DNA from 2 places in the Caballeronia sp. LjRoot34 genome. Region 2 is predicted to be linked to the other one. Evidence: predicted binding sites of a transcription regulator. Region 2 holds the regulator's gene; the other holds the start of a gene.

Region 1 (5,968 bases), 2.1 Mb from region 2:
GCCCAAACAACCGAGCCGATCCTTGAATGTGTGAGTACGGTTGCTTCCCGGGAATGTTCCTGCGAGCTCCAGACTCATTAGCGCTGTCGCCTGTAAAGCGATCCACGACCGATATGAGGGCACATCTTACATGCCATTTGATCAGACGCGCCCCGACCCCTCCCCGCATTTGTCGCTTGAGAAAACCCAATCTGCTCTCGTCATCCAGACGCGCGGCTTTGGATGAAGTTATTGTAGTCAGTCCATGCAGGTTTTGATTTACGTCAACCATCAAGTAGGCAAGAACCGCCGATTCTACTGGCTCTCTGCTCCGGTCCAATCGGACGGTCCGGGTTGACTTTCTTCGGAACATTTTGGTTTTCGTGATGAGCCACGACTGACCCCTCTTGCTCGGCAGCGGACGGTCCAGTCGCCACTTTGAGCGGCTGTTGAGGGTCGTCAAGAGCCTCTCACTTCCTTTGAGCGATCTTTCATCGGCCGCGTCGGCGGACATCTACTTCGCCAGGCATTCGCTTGCGTCTGCGCTTTTCCCGGCTGTTCAATCGCTTCAGCTTACTTGCAGCTCGCTCGCCTTCGGCGATTTGCCGAACGTGGCCGGGTACCGCGAAGACAGACACGGCGCCAGCGCCGCCGGCGATCACTTTTAAGATGTCTTTAGTGGATGCGAAGCCGGCTGTTAGTTAGCCTTACTTTGGTGAGCGATCTCGTCGTCGGGAGGACCCCCGCTTCGTCGGCGAAACAAGTCTTCTTCCGTCTTGCATGAGCGAATCCATCGTTCCAGCCGATTGGTCGCCTCGACGATGGCAAATAGGCGGGTTTCGCGCAACTGTCGGTCGTGCTCATTCACAACTTGCGTCAAGTCTTCAACGAGGGGCTCCCCGATCGTCCAATCGGCTGTTTCTTTGCCTCGCTGCAACGTCCGCGCGAGACCGTCCTCCGCTCGACGGAGAATGTCGTGATCCATCGCGCCGTATCCGGCCTCTCCGAGGAAATCGGCGAGTATCGTGACTTGCACCAGGCAACGCACAGCGCTCACGTCGCCGGAGCCGTGCCGCAACGCCTCGAGCGCCATACGAAACCGCAGCGCTATCTGGTCGATTGAGGCTCGATCCATGGGAAGAAACAGCGCCTTTTTGTGGCGTGCGTTTCTTGCGGTCTGGCCCGGTCTTTTTTCCAATTTCGCCATTGAATTGAGTGTGCTATTAATCGATTGCCTAACGCCGACAGCTTAGCTGAGGCATTGCCCAGCTAGGAAGCGCAACGGGCGATGTACACCATCCCGGAGACGGCCTCGAGTGACGCTCGTCCGGCGTCCACTTGGCCGATAAGCGAGGACTGGTCGGACGGAGCAGTCACACGTTCGATAGGCCGTCTCAGGTGAACAAATGCGTGTATAACAAAGTCTGCACGGTTAGTGCCCGACGCGGTGCTCAGTGCTGCGGCCCAATCGCAAAAAATACTCAGCACATCCGCTTGCGTCCAGCCATACGCGTGCACAGGCTTAGATCGAAACTAGCCTGTGCACGTCGTCGCAACCTCTGAAGAATGAGGCGACCGTTAAGAAGATAAACACCGAAACGGATCTTTGGAGGGCTTATGCATCTGCACTACAAAGGTTTTCGCATTGTTCCTGGGGCACGCACCGTTTTTAACGGATTTATCGCATCCGCCGTGGTGCGCGCTCGACACGGGAACTCCCGTTTCGACATTCATTCCACAGAGCACTCCTCTGGCGAACTCGCGCTATTCGGCACGGCAGACGAGGCTTTCGGCTGCGCTGTCGGCTGGGGGTTTTCGTGGGTCGACCACAAACATTGAAGTTCGCCGCGCACGTTGAGCGACAGTCGCGGCAACTACGTTTGCACCCGAGCACCTGCCTACACGCCAACTCATCACGGAAACTGAAAAAGGCAGAGTTTCGCACTCGTTTGGGGGACCCAATGCCGTGACCGCCTGCCGCGAAGAAGGCGTTTGATGCATTCCTGGGCGCTTCAGGCGTCGATCGGTCATATCGTCAACGAACAACTGTAGCCACCGCTTACTGCGCCTGGAACTTAATGACTCGCTCCCAATACTCGTCGGCCCGCCCTGCAGGACTTCCATCTCGTTGCCAAAGCGCGTAAGCGCGTTCACGAACGGCTTGCTCGAGACCCACTTTTGTTTCCGAATCGCCTTGCACATTGTCGCCGTAAGACGACATCTGGCCGCTTCGACTAACGTGGATTTTGGCGGTCAAGCTTTGTAGCTCATTGTTGGGTACTAGGCGGCCGTGCGCCGCTGCTTCCAACGCCTTTGCTTCATAGGCGGCATCATCCGCGGTGTCGCCGAACTCCCCCAGTGTAATCGGATAGGTATGCAGCACAACTCCACTGCGGTCCAAAACGTCGACCAAGCGCTCCGCCATCTTTGTGCCCCCTTTCAATGTCTAGTCGTTGCCGTAGAGAACTGGCCCCTTGTTCAGCAATTGTCGGGCCTATTTTCACGTGCGTCGATGGCAGGGAACAGTCCACTTGGGTCCGCGCCGGCTTACAACAGCAAATCGACGCCGGGGTCGCACGGTCCGAGGCGGTAGCGGTTGGTCATCTTCGCTCGTTCGCCTTTGTGACGGTATGGACTTCGTCCGAAAACGCAATCAGCAAAAGCAAGGCAACGGGCAGTTGGAAGTGCCGTGGCGCCGCCAGTTTACGCCCATTAGCTCCCCTACCCGCAGTGCTAGATGCATACCATACTGTACAAATATACAGGTATTTGGGATGCACAATGGGACTCGCTAAACTGGAAGATATCCACCCGTCCTTGTGGCTAGGGTCTCAACTCGCGCGTGCTGCCGGCCAGGTGATCGACATCGGGCACGAGACGCTGTCCGCTGAATTGCCGGGAGGTGGTTGGCCAGTCAGTACGCTCATTGAACTGCTGGTGCAGCGAACCGGCATTGGCGAAATGCGCGTTTTGCGGCCTGCGCTCGCGTCGCTGAAGCGGCCGATCGCGCTAGTGAAACCGCCGCAAATTCCCCAGTCAGCAGGTTTTGCTTACCAAGGTGTGGGCGTTGAAAAACTGATATGGCTCAAACCACAATCGACGGCGGACGCGCTATGGTCTGTGGAGCAGATATTGAGGGCTGGCAGCTTCGGTGCCGTGATTTTCTGGCAGCAACACATCCGGTCCGAGTCGTTGCGGCGGCTGATGTTGGCCGCTCAGTCGGCGGAAACGCTGTTTTTCCTGCATCGCCCTGTCGCGGACGCGTTGAACTCCTCGCCGGCGACGCTCCGCCTTGCCGTTCGCCCGGCTGAAAACGGCGTGTCGGTCGAGATCGTGAAGCGAAAGGGGCCCGCGGCGGCCGGACCAATCGTCATTCGAACAGATCCGATGCCAGCCTTGCTCAGTCCGCACACACGCGCTCGCCGGAGCCAACTGCGGGAAGTCCTTGGATATGGCAACGACTTAGTCGATGCGAACGTCCTGCCTTGAACCCGGCAGGCAGTAGCGCGCGTGGCGCGGCGATGCACAATAGCGAGCATGTGAGGCAGAATTGCTCGCCGCTCTATGAGCGTCGACGCGGCGCCGGGACGACTCGATCGCGGCACGGAAGCCGAGCAGTTTGAAACGCGGAGAGCAATGTGAAATTCAGCTACAAGAGTGTCCAAATCGATGTGACGCCGCAAGTGACCGCCACCGGGTTTCGAGCGCGGGCGAAGCTTCAGCGCGCAAAAGTCGAGGGACAAGACATAGCAGGAGAGCAACATGCGAGCGACTTGGGAAGTTGTTTGACGGCGCAAGAAGCTGTCGATCGCGCGCGGTCGTGGGCCATCGCCTTTTGTGATGAAAACTGGGCTTGACTGCTTGCACGGATCGGAGGTGTCAACGTGAACATAAAGGTCGGAACCGCCTCGTGGACGGACCCTACGTTGATCGCGTGTAAGCGGTTTTATCCGCCGGGCTGCACCAGTGCCGAAGCAAGGCTGCGGTTTTACGCTTCCCAATTTTCACTCGTTGAAGTCGACTCGAGCTATTACGCGATGCCAAGCGCGTCGAATTCCGCGCTGTGGGCAGCCCGTACTCCGGAAGACTTTATTTTCAATATCAAAGCGTTTCGGCTGTTCACTGGTCACCAGATAGACCCTAAAAAGCTTCCTAAAGACATCCAGGCCGCCTTGCCAGCAAGCGATAAGAAAAACCTGTACTACAAAGATACGCCGGGTGACGTTCTGAAGGAGCTTTGGCGGCGGTATCTGGACGCCCTTCAGCCGTTGAAAGACGCCGGCAAGCTAGGCGCTGTGCACTTCCAGTTCGCACCTTGGATCGTGAATAACAAGGAGGGTCGAGCACATGTCGAACATTGCGCCGACGTGATGGAAGGTCACACGGTGGCAGCAGAGTCTCGACATAAGAGTTGGTTCGCGGCCGAGAGCGCCGCATCGACTTTGGCGATTGAACGGGATAGAGGCCTGGTGAACGTCGTCGTGGATGAACCACAGGGGCCATCCAACAGCATCCCTTCCGTCTGGGAGGTCACGAACGGAAGGCTTGCTCTCATTCGCTTGCACGGCCGAAATCATGAGACCTGGAATATCAAGGATGCGTCTGCGGCGTCATCGCGGTTTAACTACGACTACAACGACGGAGAGCTTTCAGAGCTGGCGACACTGATCCTCGATATCTCGCGGGCGGTAGATCAAACGCACGTTGTCCTGAACAATAATTTCGAGGATCAAGGACAGCGTAACGCGAAGACTCTAATGAGCATTCTCGGCGTGAACGCGATCCCGCGATGATCGTTTCGACGATGGCCGGCAAAGGCAGTGCGCGGCCACGAGGCGTCGTTCGTCTCCACCGTAAATCCGACATTTGGCCGGCCGCTTCGACCGGTAAAAACAACCGGTGCGCCTAAGGACGATCGGCATTTCACCATCGACAATTGCACGAAGACATCCAACGATCGCAGGTTGCACAGGCGAACAATCCGCGACGCACTTATCCATCGTCGTTTTTGATCGCCAATCTGGATCGAGAAAAGTCCTGATAGCGTTTCTGCCGCTTTCCGTTTTAGTGTGAACGAACAAGCTACTTAACATGTGGAGAATGAGGTGAAAATTGTGAAGCTTGCGAGTACCGTGCTGCTCTGTGCCGCAGTTGCCGCCGCTATCTCACCCGTTGTATCGGCCCGGCAAGGCGACTACGGGCCACCTCTCGAAACCGTCAAGACCTTCGACACGTTCAAGCTTGTTGGCATTGGTGTGTCCCACGAAGGCCGCATCTTCGCGAGCGCCCCCGCAGCCGAGTCCGGCGACAGGCTCGTTGAAGTCAATGCGCAAACCGGCGCGGTGACCCCATATCCCGATCACGCCTGGAATACCTCCAGCACGGACACGGAGCATGAGTGGGTGGTCCCGCAGGCGATGTGGGTGGACAAAGCCGACCATCTGTGGGTGCTCGATTCCGGGAGAGCGGTGCTGACTGCCGCGAGTTCGGGCGCGAAGCCCAAGTTGGTCGAGTTCGACCTCAGCAGCAACAAGGCGATCCGCAGCTATGGCTTCGATGGCACCGTAGCGCCTACCGACTCGCTCAACGATGTGCGCATCGACCTCGTCCATGGGTACGCGTACCTGACCAACGTCGGCAATCGCGGTAGCCTGGTCGCGCTGAACCTTAAAACCGGCAGATCGCGACAGGTTCTGGTCGGCGACCGCTCAACCTTTGCCGATCCCCGGCAGCATCTGATGATCGGCGATCAAGCTGCGGAAACCAACGATGGCAAACCGGTCGCGATCCACGCCGACGGCATCGCGCTCTCTCCGGATGCCAAATGGATCTACTATCGGCCGCTGACCGATCACAACTACTGGCGAGTGCCAACAAGTGCCCTGATCGATGTCCGGCTGACCCCCGTCCAACTGTCGCGCAAGGTGCAATATCTCGGCTCGGCCGAACTGACCGGCGGTTTGATCATGGATCAGCATGGGACGCTTTA
Region 2 (5,968 bases):
CATTAGCGTTTTCCATCGTTGCCACCGTTTTAGCGACGCACCATGATGAAGGCAACGCGGCCCGGGTTTTGTCGCCCGCCCGGCCCACGGGGCAGAATCTGCAACACTTGACGACCGTTTTTTTGATGCCCTTTGCTGCCGTTGTGCAGCGCGGAGAACCACCATGGCGAGCTATCGAAAAATCCTGTTGTGTTACGACGGCTCTCGCGAAGGGCGTAAGGCATTACGTGACGGCGCGAACCTCGCGCTCGACCTGAAAGCCGAAACGCATGTGCTCGCCGTTGTCGATATGCGCTCCAGCATCGCCCAAAGTGCCGGCCTCCTCACCGATATGGCATGCGGCCGTTTCGAAGACGCTGCCCGGGACATCTTGCGCGAAGGCGTGGATTGGCTGACCGAGCGGGGCGTGCCGGCGCAGGGCCACTTCGCGTTCGGCCATCCTATCGATGAAATTGCCGGACTCGCGCAGAGCCTGCAGGTGGATCTGGTGGTGGTGGGACATCGGTGCCGCACGGGTCTTGCGCGCTGGTGGATGGGCGCGGGTAACACGCCGCTGATGGATCGGGTGTCTTGCAGCATTTTGGTGGCGGTGTCGCCGACGGGTACATCGGCGGAACAGGAAGACGCCGCGCATGCGGCGATGCCCGCGAAAGCCGAGGCCAGTGTTTGATGCTGCGACGGGTTTACTGAGGTTGAAAGCGGCTAAGCTGGTGCCGCTTTCAGCCAGCAAGTCGCCAAGCACAAGCAGCAAGGCCAGCTAGCAAGTAGCAACTAGGCGGACAGTCCCATTGCTGCGGGAACACTGATAGCCTAGCCGTCGTTCAACTCCACTGCGACCAGCTTCCACGAGAACAACCCGTAGCGCCGGAGAATGGCCGAATAGCGTGCGTCGCCGGTTCCATGCTGGTAATTCACCGCGAAAGTATCGAAACTTCGATACCCCGCCGTGGTTTGCGGCGGCGGTTTCGGTGCGGACGGTGAAGCTACGACGGGCGCGGCTCCCGGGGTAGCGACAACAGCGCCGCTCGCCTCGGACGGAACTGGCGGTTTCTCGCCCGGATCGCCCTGTGGCGGTATGCCATTGAGAATAGCCGCCACGCCGTCGGGCGTTGCATACGAATCGACCAGCGGGCCGATTAGCGCCGCGCCAATCATGGCGCCGATCATCGCTAACGGATTGCCGCTCTTCTGTATGTCGATTTTTCGGGTCAACAACTGACCGACCTGGTCCTTCAGGCTTTCACGCAGCAGCGGAAAGTCGACGTACTGATTCACAGTTTGAGCGTCACGGGCGTCGGCGGCGCGTTTCAACCGGTCGAGCGCGATGTACGGCGACGCATAGATCACACCGAGCACTGCCACGACGACAACAACCAACAACGTAATAACAACGGACTTGCTGGTACGGGACAGGGACATACGCTAAGGCGCCTTTGGGCTGATGAGGTGAATGCGGCTCGAATGCAAGTGCAGAGGCCAAAGAAGCCTCAACCCCTGGATGGACCACACCGGCGCCAGAATTATCCCCGCGAATCTTATCGCTTCGAAAAATCAGGCGAGCAATCCGCCTTCAACGCCGGCCCGCTCCTCGTCGATACAACGGTCGATCATGCGCGACACCGCTTCAATATTGCCGACCATGATGACCCGCGATTCACCGCGATACACCCGCACCGGCGCCCGTTGCTCGGCCTGCGTATGCACCGATGCACTCAGCGATACCCGGGCGAACGCCGGCTGCCGCGAGGGCAGGACGGGCAGTTCGTCGAAGAGATCGGGGGTGTCTGCTGGCTTTGGGGTCTTGCAGGAGATCAGCGAGCGCAGATGCCGCAAACGGCCGAACTCGCGGAATTGCCGAAACGACAGGGGTGCACGTGCTGTCGGCGCGAACGATGCAGATAAAAAAGAAGCAGAAAACAACCGGGCGAATCGTTCCATGATGTTTCTCCGATGACCGATGACAATAGGACGCGCACCGGTTCATCACCAATGCGATGTCCGTCACGCTTTATAGGGCCGGAATTCAAGCGCAGTGCGGCTAGGGGCGGGAACACCCGGAATACTCGGAACACCCCGCCGCCGCCCTGCAAATCAGAAATCAACAAACAGACATCAAAGCAGAAGCTGAAAACCTTGCAGAAATCAAAGCTCGCCGGAACGAATCAACCCGACCGCAATACCTTCCAGCGCAAAGTCGTCGCTGCCTGACGCGACGAAGATGTTCTCGTAATCAGGGTTTTCAGCGATCAGTTCAACGCCATCTGGACGACGTTTCCACCGTTTGACCGTGACGTCGTCGCCAAGTCGCGCCACGACGATCTGCCCGTCCTTTGCCTCGTTTTTCTTCTGCACAGCGAGCAGATCACCGTCGAAGATCCCTGCGTCGCGCATGGAAAGACCGCGCACCTTCAACAGATAGTCCGGTTTGCTGGAGAACAGCGCCGGGTCGCAGGCGTAATGCTTGGAGATGTGTTCCTGCGCGAGGATCGGACTGCCGGCCGCCACGCGCCCGACCAGCGGCAAGGACAATTGCATGATGCTGGCATGGGGCAACGTGAACTGATGAGGCCCTTCGTCGAGGCCGCCATTGGTCAGCAAACGAATGCCGCGCGATGAACCCGCCGCCAGTTCGATCACCCCTTTACGCGCCAGCGCCCGAAGATGCTCTTCGGCGGAATTAGCGGAGCTAAAACCAAGTTCGGCTGCGATCTCGGCGCGCGTGGGCGGAAACCCCGTACGTTCGATCGCGCGCTGGATCAGTTCGAAAACCTCTTGCTGCCGCGCAGTCAGTTTGCTCATTTTGGTCACGTGCTTTTGCCCCTTGTATGGCTGGTCGTCCACTGTATGGATGAACAGATGCCTGTAGTTTTATACAGTATTCGGCGCTTTTCAAGCTTTACTTTAAGTTCGACGTCGTCAGAACCACACAGAGCCTATAAACAGGGTGCTCCAACGGCTGTTTGATGGCCGCAACGCCGCTTCCAGCCGTCATTAGCACTTTTTGATCTAAAAGAATGAATAACAATTATTTTTAATAATGAAAGCTCGTCGATAGACTCGGCTGCTCAAACCACATAAGACGGGGAACGGGGTAATGCGGAGTCAGAATTCGAGGTGGGGCGCACGTGCAAGGAAGCTGTTTGCCACGGCGGTGATCGGGGCAGCGTCGGTGACCGGGATGACCGCGGGCATGATCGCGCAAGCGCACGCCGACACGTCGTTCCTGAACGTGTCGTATGACCCGACGCGTGAGTTGTACCAGGAGTTCAATCAGGCTTTCGGCAAGAAATGGAAGGCTGAAACCGGAGAGACCGTCACATTCAAGCAATCGCACGGCGGCTCCGGCGGTCAGGCTCGCTCGGTTCTCGACGGTTTGCAGGCAGATGTGGTGACGCTGGCGCTGGCCTATGACATTGATGCGCTCGCAGCCAAGGGGCTGGTTAGCCAGGACTGGCAGAAGCGCTTGCCGGACAACGCGTCGCCGTATACATCGACGATCGTGTTCCTCGTGCGCAAAGGCAACCCGAAGCAGATCAAGGACTGGCCGGATCTGCTCAAGCCGGACGTCTCTATCGTGACGCCGAATCCGAAGACGTCTGGCGGCGCGCGCTGGAATTACCTCGCGGCGTGGGCTTATGCAGAACATCTGCCAGGCGGCAACGCAACGACTGCCAAGGACTTCGTAACCAAGCTCTATAAGAACGCCGGCGTGCTGGATTCGGGCGCGCGGGGCGCGACCACCAGCTTCGTGCAGCGCGGGCAGGGTGACGTGCTGATCGCGTGGGAAAACGAGGCGTTCCTGTCGCTGAAGGAATTTGGCTCGGACAAATTCGAGATCGTCGTGCCGTCGGTGAGCATCCTGGCTGAGCCGCCGGTGGCCGTCGTCGACAAGGTCGTGGATCGTCATGGCGACCGCAAGCTGGCCGAGGCGTACCTCAAATATTTGTATAGCGAGGAAGGCCAGGAAATCGCGGCACGCAACTTCTATCGGCCGCGCTCCACCGCTGTTCCCGCTGCGCTGACGAAGCAGTTCCCGAAGATCAAGCTCTACACCATCGACGACTCGTTCGGTGGCTGGACCAACGCACAAAAGACGCATTTCGCCGATGGCGGCGTGTTCGATTCGATCTATCAGCCGCAGTAAGCACGGCGGCATGAAGGGCAGCACTGCCGGCGCTTATGCGCTCGCGGTGCTGTAGTCGTAAAAGAAGCCTGAAATAACACGATGGCCGCATAGACGGCCATGAAACCAACCCGAAGCTCGACCCCGAAGCGCCGTCCCCGCGGCGCGGCGGAACTGGATGATTCACGCATGACGACTTTCACTTTCCGCAAGCCCAGCGCACTGCCGGGCTTCGGCCTAACGCTCGGCATCACGGTGGCGTATTTGAGCCTCGTGGTGCTGATTCCGCTTGCCGCGACCTTCGCCAAGACGGCCACGCTCGACTGGGCGACGTTCGTGCGCGCCGTCACGTCGCCGCGCGTGCTGGCGTCGTATCGGCTGACGTTTACCGCTGCCCTCGGTGGCGCGCTGATCAACGCCGTGTTCGGTTTCCTCGTGGCGTGGGTGCTCGTGCGCTACACGTTCCCGTTCAAGCGCGTGGTGGATGCTGTCGTCGATCTGCCGTTTGCATTGCCGACTTCCGTGGCCGGCATTGCGCTCGCCGCGGTCTATGCGCCGAATGGCTGGATCGGCCAGTTTCTCGCACCCCTCGGGATCAAGGTGGCGTTTACGCCGTTGGGCGTGCTCGTGGCGCTGACGTTTATCGGCTTGCCGTTCGTCGTGCGCACCGTACAACCCGTGCTGGAAGATTTCGAACGCGAGCAGGAAGAAGCGGCCGCGTGCCTTGGCGCCACGCGCTGGCTGACGTTTCGCCGCGTGGTGCTGCCGTCGCTGTTTCCCGCGATCCTGACTGGCTTCGCGCTCGCGTTTGCGCGTGCCTTGGGCGAATACGGGTCGGTGATTTTCATCGCAGGTAATGTGCCGATGAAGTCCGAAATCACGTCGCTGCTGATCATCACGAAGCTCGAACAATACGACTACGCCGGGGCGACCGCGATCGCCGTGGTGATGCTGTGTGTATCGTTCCTGATGCTGCTGCTGATCAACACGCTGCAATGGTTCCTGCAACGGCGCACGAGCCGCGGTGGCGCAGGTCCTGCGCCTGCTTCGGCCGGTGCATTGCATATCGACGGGGCGAAAGCATGAGCGCCGTCAAACAGAAAACTGTGGATGTGACCACGGCCCGTGTGACTGAGCACAAGCTTGATCCGGTTACCGAACCCCGTGTCGTGCGCTGGATCCTGACGGCCATCGCGCTGATTTTCCTGGCGCTGTTTCTTGTGGTGCCGCTCGCCGCCGTGTTTGCACAAGCGTTCGCGAAGGGCGTGGACTATTACTTCGATTCGCTGAAGGACCCCGACGCGTGGTCCGCGATCAAGCTCACGCTGATCGTCGCCGCGATTGCGGTGCCGCTGAACGTGGTGTTCGGGTTGACGGCGTCCTGGTCTATCGCGAAGTTCGAATTCCGCGGCAAAGCCTTCCTCACGACGCTGATCGACTTGCCGTTTTCGGTGTCACCGGTCGTCTCGGGCCTGATCTACGTGCTGATGTTCGGCGCGCAAGGCTGGTTCGGTCCCTGGCTCATCGACCACGACGTGCAGATCATCTTCGCGGTGCCCGGCATTGTGCTCGCCACTATCTTCGTCACGTTCCCCTTTGTCGCACGCGAGCTGATCCCGCTGATGCAGGCGCAAGGCAACGACGAAGAAGAAGCCGCGCATGTACTCGGCGCGTCGGGCTGGCAGATCTTCCGCCGCGTGACGCTGCCGAACGTGAAATGGGGTTTGCTGTATGGCGTGATTCTCTGCAATGCACGTGCGATGGGCGAGTTCGGCGCGGTATCGGTGGTATCGGGCCATATTCGCGGACAAACCGACACCATGCCGCTGCATGTAGAAATTCTCT

The links. The regulator LexA, encoded in region 2, represses DNA repair genes until DNA is damaged. The targets are predictions, from matches to a motif close to ACTGTATNNNNATACAGT.
Region 1: imuA (translesion DNA synthesis-associated protein ImuA) is a predicted target of LexA. The motif match lies at 2,728-2,745, and genes of this name have one in related genera.

The regions. Positions count from the first base shown of each region.
Region 1 is NZ_CAXUSB020000001.1:3,658,491-3,664,458, forward strand. It holds gene ACSQ36_RS16370 (hypothetical protein) at 956-1,102, shown strand; gene ACSQ36_RS16375 (DUF2934 domain-containing protein) at 2,039-2,392, opposite strand; gene imuA (translesion DNA synthesis-associated protein ImuA) at 2,761-3,468, shown strand; gene ACSQ36_RS16385 (hypothetical protein) at 3,618-3,836, shown strand; gene ACSQ36_RS16390 (DUF72 domain-containing protein) at 3,864-4,772, shown strand; gene ACSQ36_RS16395 (L-dopachrome tautomerase-related protein) at 5,085-5,968, shown strand, end outside.
Region 2 is NZ_CAXUSB020000001.1:1,594,616-1,600,583, forward strand. It holds gene ACSQ36_RS07065 (universal stress protein) at 164-670, shown strand; gene ACSQ36_RS07070 (DUF2939 domain-containing protein) at 811-1,419, opposite strand; gene ACSQ36_RS07075 (hypothetical protein) at 1,552-1,938, opposite strand; gene lexA (transcriptional repressor LexA) at 2,143-2,799, opposite strand; gene ACSQ36_RS07085 (sulfate ABC transporter substrate-binding protein) at 3,095-4,144, shown strand; gene cysT (sulfate ABC transporter permease subunit CysT) at 4,313-5,209, shown strand; gene cysW (sulfate ABC transporter permease subunit CysW) at 5,206-5,968, shown strand, end outside.